2 regions of the Rhizobium sp. 007 genome follow, and region 1 is predicted to be linked to the other one. Evidence: predicted binding sites of a transcription regulator. Region 1 holds the regulator's gene; the other holds the start of a gene.

Region 1 (7,726 bases):
AGGATATTGCCCCCGACCTGCTGGCGGCTGTCGGGCCGATCGGCGTCATGTCGCCGGGGAATGACGACAAGATCGATATCCTGAAGGCGGCAGCAGCCGCCGAAGCGCTTGGTGCGCTCGATGTCGGGCAGGGCGCAGTCTCCGTCGGCGGACGCATCGTGGCGCTCGAAGGCGCGGAAGGGACCGACGGAATGCTTGAGCGCGTCGCATCGCTGCGTAGCGCCGGGCGTATATCGCCGCGCCGCCGTGGCGTGCTGGTCAAGCTCTGCAAGCCGCAGCAGGATGTCCGCGCCGACCTTCCGTCGATCGGCCTCTCCACGGTGACGAATGCCAAGGCGGCGGGCTTGGCGGGAATTGCAATCGAGGCGGGACGTGCTCTCGTGCTGGATCGCCAGGCTGTTATCAAGGCAGCCGACGAAGCCGGGCTTTTTGTCTGCGGGCTCGATCGCGGCCTACCGTCATGGGGGCTGTGATGAAGATCGCGATCGTGGCAGGCGAGGTTTCCGGAGACCTTCTCGGCGCCGATCTCGTGGCTGCACTGAAGCGCAGGCATGCCGGGATTGAACTTGTCGGCGTCGGCGGCGACGCGCTGGAGGCACAGGGGCTGAAGTCGCTCTTCGACTTCTCCGAGCTTTCGATTATGGGCGTCACACAGGTGCTTGGAAACTTGCCGAAGCTTGTCGCCCGCATCAGGCAGACGACGGCTGCAATCATTGCGGCAAAGCCCGATATTCTGATCGTCATCGACAGCCCGGATTTCACCCATCGCGTTGCCAAACGTGTTCGCGAAGCCCTGCCGGAACTCCCGGTCGTCAATTATGTCTGTCCCAGCGTTTGGGCGTGGAAGGAATATCGCGCCCAGCAGATGCTCGCTTATGTCGACCATGTGCTGGCCGTTCTGCCATTCGAGCCCGCGGTGATGGAGCAGCTCGGCGGACCGCAGACGACCTATGTCGGCCACCGGCTGACGGCGGATGCGGATTTGATTGCCGCCAGGCGCGGCCGGGCAGAAAAGCTCAAGACCGTCGCGGAGGGCCGGAAAACGATCATGCTGCTCCCGGGCTCGCGCTCGTCGGAGATCACAAAGCTGCTTCCCTATTTTCGCGATGCTGTCAATGAGCTCGTCGCCCGCGGTGGCACAATGCGGGTTCTCATGCCGACCGTCAGCCGCAGGGAATCGATGGTTCGCAACCTCGTGAAGGACTGGGAAACGAAACCGGAGATCCTGACTGGCAATGAACAGAAATGGCGGGCTTTCGCGGAGGCCGATGCGGCAATGGCTGCCTCGGGGACTGTCATCCTCGAGCTTGCACTTACAGGCGTGCCGACAGTCTCAGTCTATAAGACAGACTGGATCATCACTATGATGACGCGGCGCATCAAGACGTGGACGGGAGCAATCCCTAATCTGATCGCCGACTATGCCGTCGTCCCGGAATACATCAACGAGGTCGTTCGTGGCGCGAGCCTGGCGCGCTGGATGGAACGCCTTTCCAGCGACACGCTCCAGCGGCGCGCAATGCTCGAAGGTTTCGACCTTGTCTGGCAGCGCATGCAGACGGAAAAGCCGCCGGGCGAGAAAGCGGCGGATATCGTTCTCGACATTCTGGACAAGAAAAAACCCGGCCGTCTCTGACCGGGTTTTTTTCGGGCGGAAGCGGCTTAGCGCTTCGAAACCGGAACGTAGTCGCGCAGCGGTTCGCCGATATAGAGCTGGCGCGGACGGCCGATGCGCTGCTGTGGATCCTCGATCATCTCGTTCCACTGGGCGATCCAGCCGACCGTGCGGGCCAACGCAAAGAGCACCGTGAACATCGTCGTGGGGAAGCCCAGCGCCTTCAGCGTGATGCCGGAATAGAAGTCGATGTTCGGGTAGAGCTTCTTTTCGATGAAGTATTCGTCGGTCAGCGCGATGCGTTCCAGCTCCATCGCGACTTCGAGAAGCGGATCGTCCTTGTGACCGAGTTCGGCGAGAACCTCGTGCGTCGTCTTCTGCATGATCTTGGCGCGCGGATCGTAGTTCTTGTAGACACGGTGACCGAAGCCCATGAGGCGGAACGGGTCATTCTTGTCCTTGGCGCGGGCGATATATTCCGGAATGCGCTCGACCGAGCCGATTTCCGAAAGCATGTTGAGCGCCGCCTCGTTGGCACCGCCATGAGCCGGGCCCCAAAGGCAGGCAATGCCGGCCGCGATGCATGCGAACGGGTTGGCGCCCGAAGAGCCGGCGAGGCGAACCGTCGAGGTCGAGGCGTTCTGCTCGTGATCGGCGTGCAGGATGAAGATACGGTCCATGGCGCGCGAGAGGACCGGGTTCACGACATATTCTTCGCACGGTACCGCGAAGCACATGCGCAGGAAGTTCGAGGCGTAGTCGAGATCGTTCTTCGGATAAACGAACGGCTGGCCGATATAGTACTTGTAGGCCATGGCCGCGATAGTCGGCATCTTGGCTATCATGCGCAGGCTTGCGACCATGCGCTGATGCGGATCGGTGATGTCTGTCGAGTCGTGGTAGAAGGCAGACAGAGCGCCGACACAGCCGCACATGACGGCCATCGGATGGGCGTCGCGGCGGAAGCCGGTGAAGAAGCGAGACATCTGCTCGTGCACCATGGTGTGATGCGTGACGCGGTAGTCGAAATCCTTCTTCTGGGCAGCCGTCGGCAATTCGCCGTAAAGCAGCAGATAGCAGACTTCCAGGAAGTCGCCATGTTCGGCAAGCTGTTCGATCGGGTAGCCGCGATGCAGCAGAATGCCTTCATCGCCGTCGATATAGGTGATCTTCGATTCACAGGAAGCGGTCGAGGTGAAACCAGGATCGTACGTGAAGGAACCGGTGTTTTTATAGAGTGCACCAATATCGATGACATCCGGACCGATCGTTCCGCTTTTCACGGAAAGATTGGCGGTTTTGTCGCCGATTTTGATTGTTGCGCTTTGATCCGTCATGCTGATCCTCCAAACTGGCGGCGGCGCCATAAAAGCGCCATAGGGTTAAGCGTCCTCTCCGATAGCTATATGATCACGGCGCCAATGCCAAGTTACCGTGGCGCCATTTTGTGCATCGCAGTATCAACTTTTAGACACTCCTGCGATGCCGGAGGCGCATAGCGGAAGCCAATGATTTAATTCGGCTTTTGCAATCCAATTTTTTGGACTTTTTTCAATCGATTATTGTTGCTGAAACGCCCTCAGGGCTGCATTCTGGTTGTATTCATAGGGTGTCAGCGGGCTGGGTGCATGCCGGAGTTGAAAACGGCCGAGCTGCGCATTTCCGCTTCAGCAGATGTCGCGGACAAGCAGTGTGCGCGCTTCCCGGCTTGCGCTTTTGGAATGCGGGAAGAAGCCTTTGGCAAAAGCAGAGCTCTCGCCCGTCAATAGCCACCGTTCAGTCCCGTAGCCACCGATCAGTCATTGTGGCTGCATACCCAAGGCTTTCGGCCTGCAAATGGCAAGCTAAGGAGCCGCTCAGGGCACACGCCTGCGCTTTGCGACGGTTTTTTCGGGCTTGGGGCGGCGATCTGGTTTGCGTCCGGCACGAACGTTGCGCTCAGCGCTTTGGCTTTGACCGATCGCAGCCGTGAGGGCGCTGCGACCCGCGAAAGACGGAGGGAAAGCGAAATTTTCACCGGAGCAGCAGGAAGAGGCAAGAAATGCGATGCGGAACGGTGCCACGCCCGGCTTGCGATGCCGCGGACATCGTCGTCACGCTGGCAAGGCTGCGGTTCGGCGCCTGCCGATGCGGCGCAGTGCATTTCGCGAATGAAACCTTGCGGAAAACCGGCGCCGTACCGTGCTTTGGACAACCGCCTTCGAGAAACTCGATCGCCCCTAGAGCCGCCACGCCTATGAGTGGCGCGCCGTCGCCTTTGCCGGCGACGCGCTGCCGGTCAATGGTAGCGGCGGATAAGGCCGACGAGCTTACCCTGAACCTTTACGCGATCCGGTCCAAAGATGCGCGTCTCGTAGGCGGGGTTCGCCGCTTCCAGCGCGATGGACGCACCCTTGCGTCGGAACCGCTTCAGCGTCGCTTCCTCGTCATCGACCAGTGCCACGACAATGTCGCCGGGATTGGCGGTGTTGGTGTTGCGGATGATGACCGTGTCGCCATCGAAGATGCCAGCATCGATCATCGAATCGCCCTTGACCTCAAGCGCGTAGTGTTCGCCGGAGCCGAGCATATCGGCCGGAACGTTGATGTCGTGCGTGTTGTTCTGGATCGCCGAGATCGGCACGCCTGCCGCAATACGGCCCATGACGGGAACCGAAATGGAGCTGGTATTGTCTTCGTTCGCCGGCTTCGGCGCGGCGGCAGCAGGCTGCGGCTTGCCGAGGCTGCCCTCGATGACGCTCGGCGAAAAGCCGCGGCGGGGCTGGATGCTCGGGCTGTAGGCTTCCGGCAGCTTGATCACTTCAAGCGCGCGGGCGCGATTCGGTAGGCGACGAATGAAACCGCGCTCTTCCAAAGCGGTAATCAGCCGGTGGATGCCGGATTTGGACGCGAGATCCAGCGCATCCTTCATTTCGTCGAACGATGGCGGAACGCCGGATTCCTTCATACGCTCATGAATGAAGAGGAGAAGCTCCTGTTGTTTGCGTGTCAGCATCGAAGTTTAACCCCAAATTCGTGAAACAAAGCCAGAACGGACACTATATGTTCCATATGTGTTCCGCAAGTACCTAAATTTTCGTAAAACTTCGTCTCAACTGCGTTCATTTTTGGAAACTTTTGTTTGCCGGATCAGCGCTTTCAGCTTGCATTGACCACATAGCGGCACACATCTTCAGCACATTAAATGGAGACCTGACGCCATGCTGCATCCGTTGGATCATCTTGTTCTACCGGTCACCAACATCGATCTCGCGCGGGAGCGGCTGGGACGATTGGGGTTCACGGTTGCCGCCGAGGGCCGTCATCCTTTCGGCACGGTGAATGCTTGCGTTTTTTTCGCCGACAAGACCTATCTCGAGCCGCTTGGTGTCGCGAGCGCGAAAGAATGTGAAGAATCAGTGCGGCACGGAAACGTCTTTGTGGCGCGCGACCAGGCCTTTCGTTTCCGGTGCGGCAATGACGGATTCTCTGCGGCCGCATTCAGCACGGAGGACGCGGACGCCGACCATGCTCATTTCGTTCGTGCGAGAAAGAGCGGCGGCGCCATGTTGGAGTTTTCGCGCCTGATCAAGATGCCGGACGGGTCGCAATCGACAGGCACTTTCAAGCTTGCCTTTGCCGCCGATCTTCGGGTGCCGGATTTCTTCCTCTTTGACTGCCAGCGCATCAACGCCTTTCCGGCCGATCGGAGCGCGCTGGAAAAGCATGCGAACGGTGCAACCGGTATCTCGGAGATGGTGCTAAGCGCGCCCGAGCCTGAAGCCTTCGGCTCGTTCCTTCAGTTGGCCGTGTCTACGACGGAAATCGAGCGGACACCGTTTGGCGTGGCGATCGCGGCAGCGAATGCCAGGATCAGTCTTCTGTCGCCGGAAGGGATGGAGGCTTATTTCGATTCGGTGCCGTTATCCGTGGATAAGGGGCTAAGAGGCAGCGCTGTCGTTTTCCGCACCACCGATCTTGCCGTGACAGAAGCGCTTTTGGCTGATAACGGGATGCCCTATACACGCAAGAACAACAGAGTCCTGGTGAAGCCTGCGCCCGGCCAAGGTGCGATCTTCGCCTTCGAGGAGATCCGATGAGCAATACGAATTCCGAAGTCGCAGTCGGCGAAGGTGCCGGCCGCGTCGTATTTTCAAACAGTGGCAGGCTGTCGCTGATCGCCGGCGCATGCGAAATGGAGAGCCGCGACCATGCCTTCATGGTTGCGGGCACGCTCAAGGAGCTTTGCGGCAAGCTCGGCATCGGGCTCGTTTACAAGACCTCCTTCGACAAGGCGAACCGCTCTTCGCTGTCGAGCAAACGCGGTATCGGTCTAGAGAAGGGCTTGGAAGTCTTCGCCGACCTCAAGAAGGAACTCGGCATTCCGGTTCTGACAGATATCCATTCGGAAGAGCAATGCGCGCTGGTCGCCGAGGTCGTGGACGTTCTGCAGATCCCGGCCTTCCTCTCCCGTCAGACGGACCTGCTTGTCGCAGCCGCGAAGACCGGCCGTGTCATCAACGTCAAGAAGGGCCAGTTTCTCGCTCCCTGGGACATGAAGAATGTTCTCGCCAAGCTAAATCAGAGCGGCAATTCGAATGTTCTGCTTTGTGAGCGTGGCGCGTCCTTCGGTTACAATACGCTGGTCTCGGACATGCGCTCGTTGCCGATCATGGCGGCCATGGGGGCTCCGGTCATTTTCGATGCGACCCATTCCGTACAACAGCCCGGCGGCCAGGGCACGACGTCGGGCGGGGAGCGCCAGTTCGTCGAGACGCTGGCGCGGGCGGCAGTTGCGGTCGGAGTTGCAGGTGTCTTCATCGAGACCCACCAGGATCCGGACAATGCCCCCTGCGACGGCCCAAACATGGTGTATTTGAACGACATGCCGCGGCTTCTGGAAAAGCTGCTGGCCCTCGACGCCGTCGCCAAGGCGGCCTGATACTGGCGGAAGGTGCCCGCCGTCAACCGGCGAGCGCCATCCTTTGGCTTGAGTACGACCGCGTTGCGGCGGACGCCGTTACGTCGTCGAGAAGGAAACGGGCCAGCAGGTGATTGAGGTGTATCGCCTCGTCACCGAGCTCGCGGCAGGCGGCACTTGTCTGTTCAACCATCGCCGCGTTCTGCTGCGTGACGCTGTCCATAGTGTTGACGGCGGCGTTGACTTCCAGGAGAGCGGTCGTTTGTTCGGTGGAGGAACGCACGATCGACTCGATCAGCGCGGTGACCTTCAGAACCTGCTGATCGATATTGCTGAGCGCTTCACCGGTGCGGTTGACCAAGGCAACGCCGGCCGAAACCTGGCTGGAAGACGTCTCGATCAGCTGCTTGATTTCCTTTGCCAGATTGGCGGAGCGGCCGGCAAGGTCGCGCACTTCCTGTGCAACGACCGCAAAACCCTTTCCGGCCTCGCCCGCGCGGGCGGCTTCCACGCCGGCATTGAGCGCGAGCAGGTTGGTCTGGAAGGCGATTTCGTCGATGACGTTGATGATATCGCCGATCTGCGCAGATGATGTCTCGATCTTCTCCATCGCAGCGACCGCCTCGTGCACGACGGTTGCCGAATAGCTGGCGCTTTCCTTCGTCGCCCTCATCATCACGTTGGCTTCATTGGCCCGTTCCGACGAGTTCTTGACGGTGACCGTGATCTGGTCGAGCGCCGAGGCCGCCTGCTCCAGCGAGGCGGCTTGATGCTCTGTTCGCCGGGCCAGATCGTTTGTGCTCGATGCGATTTCGCCGGAGCCGGTCCTTACTACATTCGTCACGGTCGAAATTTCCCTCATTGCCTCAGAAAGCGTGCGGACGCTCGAATTGAACTGCTCGCGCAGCTTCTCGTAGGCTGCGTCGAAAGGCTCGCTAAGCTGGACCGTGAGATCGCCGCCGGAGAGCCGTTCCAGGCCGCGGCTCAGGCTGGCGATGACGCCCTCGCGGACGGCTTCCTCGTCTGCCTTGGCAGCGGCAAGCGCCGCATCGCGCTGTGCTTGGGCCTGACATTCGGCATCCTGGCGCGCACGGATATTGTTCCGCTCTTCGGCGGATTCGCGGAAGACGGTGACGGCGCGCGCCATCTCCCCGATCTCGTCGGCCCGGCGGCTGAAGGGCACATCCTTCGAATAGTCGCCGCCAGCAAGG
Region 2 (7,726 bases), 220 kb from region 1:
TCCACCCCGAAGCGGCTTGCCTGCTGTGCGCACCATTCCTCGACTAGGCCGCGTGCCTGCATGATCGCGTCAACCTCAATCTCGGTGATCGGCGCGATATATGCCCCCTTCTTGGGCAAAATCCGCAATAAGCCATCGGCCTCCAGTCGCAGAAACGCCTCCCTGACCGGGGTTCGCGAGACGCCTGTTTCCCGACAGACCTGCGCCTCTGTAAGGAACGTCGTCTCATGGCGCGGCAGTGTCAGCACATGCTGCTTCAGCCAGGCATAAACGACATCCTGCGCTGCATCACCTCGCTGGAGCGCGGCAGCGCCGCTGGCTGAATTGGTTGTCATAAGCATGTTGCATACAAGATGCGTATAACAAAGTCAAGCGCATTTCGACGATGACTCCTTTGACAGGAATGGCCGCTCTGGGCCGAACCCGGCCTTCCAACCAACACGTTCGAATTATGCCGAGCTTTCAATGTTGGATTACCGGAAATCTCGGGCTTTAGGGAATGGGGCTCGGCATAGTATCGGGCTCGGGATAAATACCCTTATGCCGAGTTCGGCATAATGGAACGAATATGTCACGAGGCCTCGCCGCAGCCCGGTCTCGGGAATCCGCAGCTCCCGGCGAGCCGTGCGCAAATTCGTCACCGCGCCCGGTCGTCAACCGGAATTCCATGTCGCGCTCGGCAAGACCGGAAAGATCGCCTGAGAGGTCGAACAACTGCTGAGCGACAAGATGCACGACCTCCCCTTCCCGTTGAATGCGGCCGTTGATTGCCATCATCGACGCTCCGAGAAACGACGCGTCGACGCCGCTCGAACAGACTCGGCCAGAACACGACGTTCGCCGGACCGGTCTCGTCTTCAATCGTCATGAACATGACGCCTTTGGCGGACCCAGGCTTTTGACGGACGAGGACGAGCCCCGCCGTCATCAGCCAACGGCCGTCACGCGCATTCATCGCCCATATGGCATCCCGGCGCTGGAGCCCAAGAGAGGGTAGGAAAGCATCGGCTTGGGTAAGCTGTACGAGCGCTTCGGTTGGAACGTTTGACCGTCGCCAGACGTCATCGACGGATTCGAACGACGAGTTCATCCTCGCAGCGACGATCCGCGCGGCGTCGGCAACGGCCAATCCCTTGACCAGACGCATCCCGAGCCTGTCGCGGAAAGTTCGCCGACGGTATGGAAACCCAATGTGCCGCCGGCATACCGACATGGACGCCGACCTTCCTCGCAGCGGCGTCGGCAGCAGAGACCCAGCGCTTGGAACCGCTGCGCGCGATGACCGCGATCGCTTGGTCAACGGGAATGGACGGATCGGCCCGCCTGATCCTGTCCGTTGGCAAATCCGGTAGAAAGATCGATACGACCCGCGGCATCACACGCTCCAACTGTAAACTCTGCGCGCTCGCCCGCCTTCACTCTCATCAGCTCGAGGAACCACCGTGCTCGACCAACGCCGGGAACCGGGAGCTCTTCTGACGGCATCACACTCACTCTCCAGCGTGTCGTCGACGCCGTCGGCTGGCCGAAGTCGCTCGCCTCGGTCTGCCGCCGCCATCGTCGAACGACGAGTCCCATCGATCCGGACTTTTCGGCCGCGAGCTGCAACCGTCGCGAGGCCGTCATCGGCAGGCGGACGAGTTCGGCGACAACCGCTCCGAGCCCGCGGAACGACAGAGCTTCCTCCACGGACGCGAGGACATCCTCCTCCTTCTCGGCCTCAACGAAGACGACCCGGTTCGGATGAAGACCGGCTTGCGCCAGGGCCGGGAAAAAGAGGTCAGGCCTTGTAAGGCACCAGATCACCTTGCCCTTCGTTCGCGCGGCGATCCCGGCTGCGAGCAGCGCGTCAGTCCCTGCCCCGCCACCGGCGAACTCGTGGATCGCCCCAAAGGACAGCCCACCACCAGGCAGGTGGTCATCAATCTCGCGGACGCCGAACGGTAAGGTCTGCCTTCGCCGCGCCGGATTGCTTTCGAGATGCGATATGCGTTCTCGAAGTTCGGTGATGACAGGGTTTGCGCGCACTTGCGCCATCGGTAGCCTTCGCCAAAATCAGGGTTCCATCTCGTCCAAAAGCGAGTATGTTCTACATTTGTTCCTTTCCGGAATTCGAGTCAACGGGCGCGTGTCGGGTGGATTTGTGTAAACACCTCATCCGCAGCGGCACCGAGCCAGCGATCCATAAGGGAATTCAATGCAGTAGCCGCAGGCGATCCACAGGGCGTATGATATCTTACGGATGAGAAAAAATTCCTGCGTTGACGCAACATTGCGAGACTATCGGGACGCCGTAATCACCATCGAATGCGATGCCTGTGATCGGAGAAGCGATCTTGATCGGAAGGTTCTGGTCAAGCAGTATGGGGCCAACCTGTCTTTCCGGCAGCTTCGACGTCGGCTCACCGTCGGTTGCTCTCGTATGAACAGCACCGATGGCATCGATCGCTGCCAGGCTTGCTTTCCCTGCCTCGACGCGGACGCGGATGCGGATGTCCCATGAGTGACCATCTCGAGAGCCGTTCTACTGAGCGTCCGCGCAAGATCATCCATATCGACATGGATGCCTTCTACGCTTCTGTGAGCAGCGCGACAACCCGGAGCTTTGCGGTCGACCCGTCGCTGTCGGTGGTTCGGAAGCACGCGGTGTGGTGGCGGCTGCAAGCTATGAGGCCCGCAAGTTCGGCGTCCACTCAGCAATGCCTTCGGTGACGGCCAAGCGCAAATGTCCCGACCTGATCTTCGTGAGGCCGCGCTTCGACGTCTACAAGGCCGTATCTGCCCAGATCAGGGAAATCTTCGCCGAATACACGCCTTTGGTCGAGCCGCTGTCTCTCGATGAAGCCTACCTCGACGTGACCGAGAACTTGAAGGGAATGGAGATCGCGTCCGAGATCGCCCTCGAAATCCGGGCGAAGATCAAGGCGGCAACCGGGCTGAACGCTTCTGCCGGTATCTCGTACAACAAGTTCCTGGCCAAGCTGGCGAGCGACCTGAACAAGCCGAACGGCCAGGCGGTCATCACGCCGAAAAACGGAGCGGCCTTTGTCGCGGGTCTCCCCGTCAAGAAATTCCACGGCGTCGGGCCGGCGACCGCCGAGAAGATGCACCGCCTTGGCATCGAAACAGGAGCTGATCTGCGGGAGAAGGACATCGAGTTCCTGGTCAGGCATTTCGGCAAGTCCGGCCCGTACTTCTATGGCATCGCCCGCGGCACCGACGAAAGACAGGTCAAGCCAGACCGGGTGCGAAAATCCGTCGGCGCGGAAGACACCTTCGCTGCGGACATCCACGCCTACGACCCAGCAGTGGACGGTTTGAAGCCGTTAGTCGCTAAGGTCTGGCGTCACTGTGAGGCAAACAGCATCACGGGCAAGACCGTCACACTCAAGGTCAAGTACGCCGACTTCACGCAGATCACCCGCGCCAGGACGCTTGGTCGAACGTTCCGATCCGCAGAGGAAATCGAGGAGACAGTTTGCGTCCTGCTGGAATCCGTCTTTCCGACCCGGAAAGGGATACGCCTCCTCGGTGTGACGCTCTCCTCGCTGGAGCACCAGGCCGACATGGGTTTCGAGCAACTGGCACTGAAGCTGTGACAAATCTCAGCATAGTGCCGTTGGCCCGCCTCCTTCGTCGTTACCAGGCGGTACGGGCAGTACCCAGCGCGAACGTAAGCATGGACGATACATGAGCGACGTGGGTTTTCACCGATACGACACAGTTCCCTGGACAGCTGAGTTTGTGCTGTGCCAGGTGTTTCAGCAGTTCCTCGACATTGCGATTCTCGGTAAGCGGGAATGTAAAGGTCATCCAAGTTCCTCCAAACAGCAGACTTCGCCAGCCATTTAAGGTTGGAATTCTTTCGCACCGCAACAAGAATTTTTAAACAGAATAATTAAAATCGATTAGAATTTGAATTCAAGATTTTAAAATCGATTTAAGAACTCATGGACCTGAGAAGACCAACTCAGCCGCACCATGGTCGCGGCGTCGGCGGGCATCTAATTCGGCTGCACAAAGACCTTTCTCCACTGCTTGTCGGTGAGAGCGAACCTGTCGCCGCTGCGATCAATGCGAGCCAGGATGTCGGTGAGGAACTTCCGCTGCCATCCATTCAGATCGTGGCGGCGTTGAGCGTCTCGACGAAATTATAGATTTCCTCGCGAGCTGAGATGTCCGTCCATTTCGACGAAAGCATGGACAGCATCAGATCGGACTTGCTGAGCTTGGCCGGCGTCGTTCGCCCTGATAAAAATCCCGAGTACTCTGTCGTAGTCTTGGTTTGCCTCGGTGTAATAACTGACGATCTTCTCGACCCAGATCATCTGGTAGAGGCGTTCCAGATTCCGTTTTACCGTCTCTTTGACAGTCCAGTTTTTGGTTTCCGGCATTCTAGCGCGTCACGAACTCGGCGAAGGCTTTCCGCTCGCCGTAGTTCAGGGTTTCGCCAACCTTGATCCACAAGTTAGCCGGCCCGGATTGAGGTGGACTTTCGAAGAGCTCGAAACCGTATGCGTGCTCTATGTCGTCCTCGCTCTCCTCGTTCTTGGGAATCTGAGCCGGATCGACAAGAAGGTCGAGATAGAGCTTCTTCTTCTGCCAGGCGTCTGGACTATCCCAGCACTTAGTTTCGCTTTGACTGTGAATGAACCGCGTAGACCGATCAGGAGAGATGTAAGGCGCTGCTGCCCGTCTAGTATAAGCGTTAGCTTCCCTCCGGACACGTCTGCGTTCTCATTGTGGACCTCTCCGTACCGGAAATTTTCCGAGAACTTATAGATTTGCCAGTGCAGCTCATTCTCCGGAGCAACGTTCCAGAAAAGAAACGAGCTGATCGGATAGCCCTTCATCAAGGAGTCGAAGAGGGTCAGCATGTGATCCGGCCCCCAAGGAAGCCTGACGTATCAGAGGGGCATCAAGAGCCTTATCGCGACGCTCGTGGACGCCCGACTGCGCGCAGGTGACGAATCGTTACGCAAACAGGCTCAATAGGGCTTGCGGCGTTCCATTGGCTATCGAAAGCGATTGAATTGCTAGTTGCTGCTGCGTCTGAAGTGCAGTCAGCCTGGACGATTCCTCCTCCATGTTGGCATCGACGAGGCGACCGATGCCGGAGGACAGATTGTCAAGCAAAGTCTCCGCGAAAGCGGACTGCTTCTCCAGTCTGTTCTTCAGTACGCCAAGTGCCGCCGTCCCATTGGTTACCCTCGCCAGCATGGCGTCGACGCTGTAGAGGAAGGAATTTACCGAGTCCGGATACTTTTCGATATCGATGTCCATCACACCATTCATGGGGATCGGTTCGACATTCACCGTCATATTGGTGAATCCAATCTGCGTCCTGCCACCATTCAACCGATCATCCAAGGGATCGGACCTTACAAGAATCGAAGAGCCATTGGCTTCGATAATCGTGTTCGGCCGGGTGATCAGCGCGTTCAGAATAGTGGCCATGTCATCGGCCGTGTTTATCCAACCATCCGTCGTCCCGAGGATGGTGTTCACCGTATTCCGATCGATCGTATGGGTTTCGGTCGCCTCGCTGTTGATCCCGAACGTGAAATCGATGGAGACGTCCCGGTATATTTTGAATGGCGTGAAATTCAGAGTGAATGATGAACCGAGCGATCCGTAGGTGTTCAGATTGGTCAGGCTCCCGGCGGCAACGGTCGAACTGAAGTTGCTGATCTGCACCTGCGAGCCGTTCAGGAGTGACTGTTCAGTGGTCGAAATCGTGTATCGCACGGGATCAGGATAAGGCGGTGCGTTCAATGGGTCGTGCCACACTGGTGACGCATAGACCAATGACCCAATGCCCTTCGCTGCAAACGCGGCATTGAGCATTTGAGCCATCTCGGTCGCGTTGTGGATCGCTCCGCCCAGCGAACTCACCATCGCAGAGTCGATCGTGATATCGGTCGCGGTAATCCCTGGGTGAAGCGGTGCCGCGAGACCTTGGGCCAGGTTGTCTCCATCGATGGTGAGGTCGAAGCTAATCTTGTCACCTGCGCCGAAGGATATGGGAGTCGGCGCCTCGGTTCCCGAGATAACGGTAAACGGAAGGTTCTCGTGACTGATCGCCGGCAGGCCTGGCAGCGTATAGTAAGACAAGTAGTCATTGATGATGTCCGGCGTGTAAGGGTCGCCGTAGGGGCGAATGCCGCCGATCGTCTTTGGACTGCGCGGGTCGCCCTGTAACATGCCGTCGCCTTCCTTGTTAAAAAGGGAGGTGTTGATTTGGTCGAACAACGTCATACCGACCATGACAGACCCGCCGGCGTTTCTAATGAATGACGATGGCAACTTGGCAGATCGATCCGCCGGCATCGCCTCGTAGAGATCGTGTATATCTGTGTCGAGAAAGTTCACCCCATTGAACGAGGCCGAGGCCGCGATACTTTGAGTTGACGCGGCGAGTTGCGAAATCTCGTCCTGGATTTTCGACTTATCGACTCCGGCCTCCGTCGCAGTCACGAGCTTGGCCCGGATGTCGGACAATACCCATGTCGTTTGCGACATTGCCTCATACGCCACGTCAACTACGCTCATACCAACATCGAGCACATCCCTGACCACAGAGACAGCCGACTTGTCGGACCGCATGGTTGTTGCAATTGACCAATACGCCGCGTTGTCAGCAGCAGTTTGAATTCTCAGTCCGGAAGAAATCCTTGTGTTGGCGGCCTGCAAGTCGGAGTTAACGGAGCGCAGCGACTGGAGGGCAGCGATGGCGGCATAATTCGTATTGATGGAGGACATCAATGATCCTGAAAATGAAACTGATAGCGTCGAGGAGGCGAAACGAATCGACGCATCATGCATCTTCTGGATGTAAAAATTCAACAGAAATGGTTATTAAAGTCTAACGAAATTCAGCCGTAAATTGCTTCACTCGCGGAATATCTTGTGCTGTAGGCGGATGGAAGGAACACTGCGCAGATTCGCCAGCTTGTGTCGCGTCACGCCGCCATCTCTTCTCGTCCACGGGCGAGGAACCCCAGCCGCGATGCCGCTGGCTATGTTGTAAAGCGCGCGTCAACTGTCGGCACTGCAAGGCCACAGACGAGCGCCGGGTCGAGACGTAGGCCGCATGATTCGACCATACGGCGCGAAACCGTGTTGTCGGCGTGCACGAACTCGACGACTGCGTTTGCGCCCAGGCCTTCGACCGCCGCCATGATCGCCAGCGCGTTGATAGAGCGGCCGAGGCCGCGTCCACGCCGCTGCGCCGCCACCGTGATCAGCCCCACCCACGCGGTGCTTCGATGTCTGCTGTGGGAATTGAAGGCCATGTTCGCATGTGCCGTTGCGGCGATGTGGCCATCGACATCGGCGAACGCGATCGTGGCTGCGGGCACCACCTTGCCGATCAGCATCGCGCCGGAGAACGGCGCGATGCCATTTTCAGCCATGCAGGTTTGAATAAGCCTGATCGCCTCGTCTGGGGAGTGATCGGTCAGGTCGACGTGTGTCAGGCCATCGGGCAGATCAGCTTCCAAAATTGACGTGCAGGCGGCGATTGCCGTGTCTCGATCGGCGCTAAAGACGCTCCACATGTCGAGCCGATAGGACGATCCCAGCTGCTCGCGGATTTCCTCGATCCGAGTGGTCGGCATCATGCGAAATCCGAACACACCGTCGCTCGCGAGGCGGTCTTCGACAAAAGCCCAGTCGATGCGGTCGATGTCATCGACGGAGAAGAACCTTCCCGCCTGCACAAGGC

Evidence for each region. Region 1 encodes LexA, which represses DNA repair genes until DNA is damaged. Its sites were predicted from a motif close to TGTTCNNNNTGTGTTCNG; they were not measured.
Region 2: the regulator LexA is predicted to act here: its motif matches at 2,086-2,103, upstream of ISN39_RS06395 (ImuA family protein).

The regions. Positions count from the first base shown of each region.
Region 1 covers NZ_CP064187.1:1,497,430-1,505,155, forward strand. Annotated here, with positions in the region: gene ISN39_RS07590 (LpxI family protein) at 1-473, shown strand, start outside; gene lpxB (lipid-A-disaccharide synthase) at 473-1,636, shown strand; gene gltA (citrate synthase) at 1,663-2,952, opposite strand; gene lexA (transcriptional repressor LexA) at 3,894-4,610, opposite strand; gene ISN39_RS07610 (VOC family protein) at 4,816-5,694, shown strand; gene kdsA (3-deoxy-8-phosphooctulonate synthase) at 5,691-6,536, shown strand; gene ISN39_RS07620 (HAMP domain-containing methyl-accepting chemotaxis protein) at 6,559-7,726, opposite strand, start outside.
Region 2 covers NZ_CP064187.1:1,276,505-1,284,230, reverse strand. Annotated here, with positions in the region: gene ISN39_RS06410 (GntR family transcriptional regulator) at 1-335, opposite strand, end outside; partial or broken gene ISN39_RS06405 (OB-fold nucleic acid binding domain-containing protein) at 474-1,156, opposite strand; partial or broken gene ISN39_RS37840 (DNA polymerase Y family protein) at 1,194-1,376, opposite strand; gene ISN39_RS06395 (ImuA family protein) at 1,297-2,037, opposite strand; partial or broken gene dinB (DNA polymerase IV) at 2,500-3,599, shown strand; gene ISN39_RS06380 (flagellin) at 4,975-6,762, opposite strand; gene ISN39_RS06375 (GNAT family N-acetyltransferase) at 7,020-7,726, opposite strand, start outside.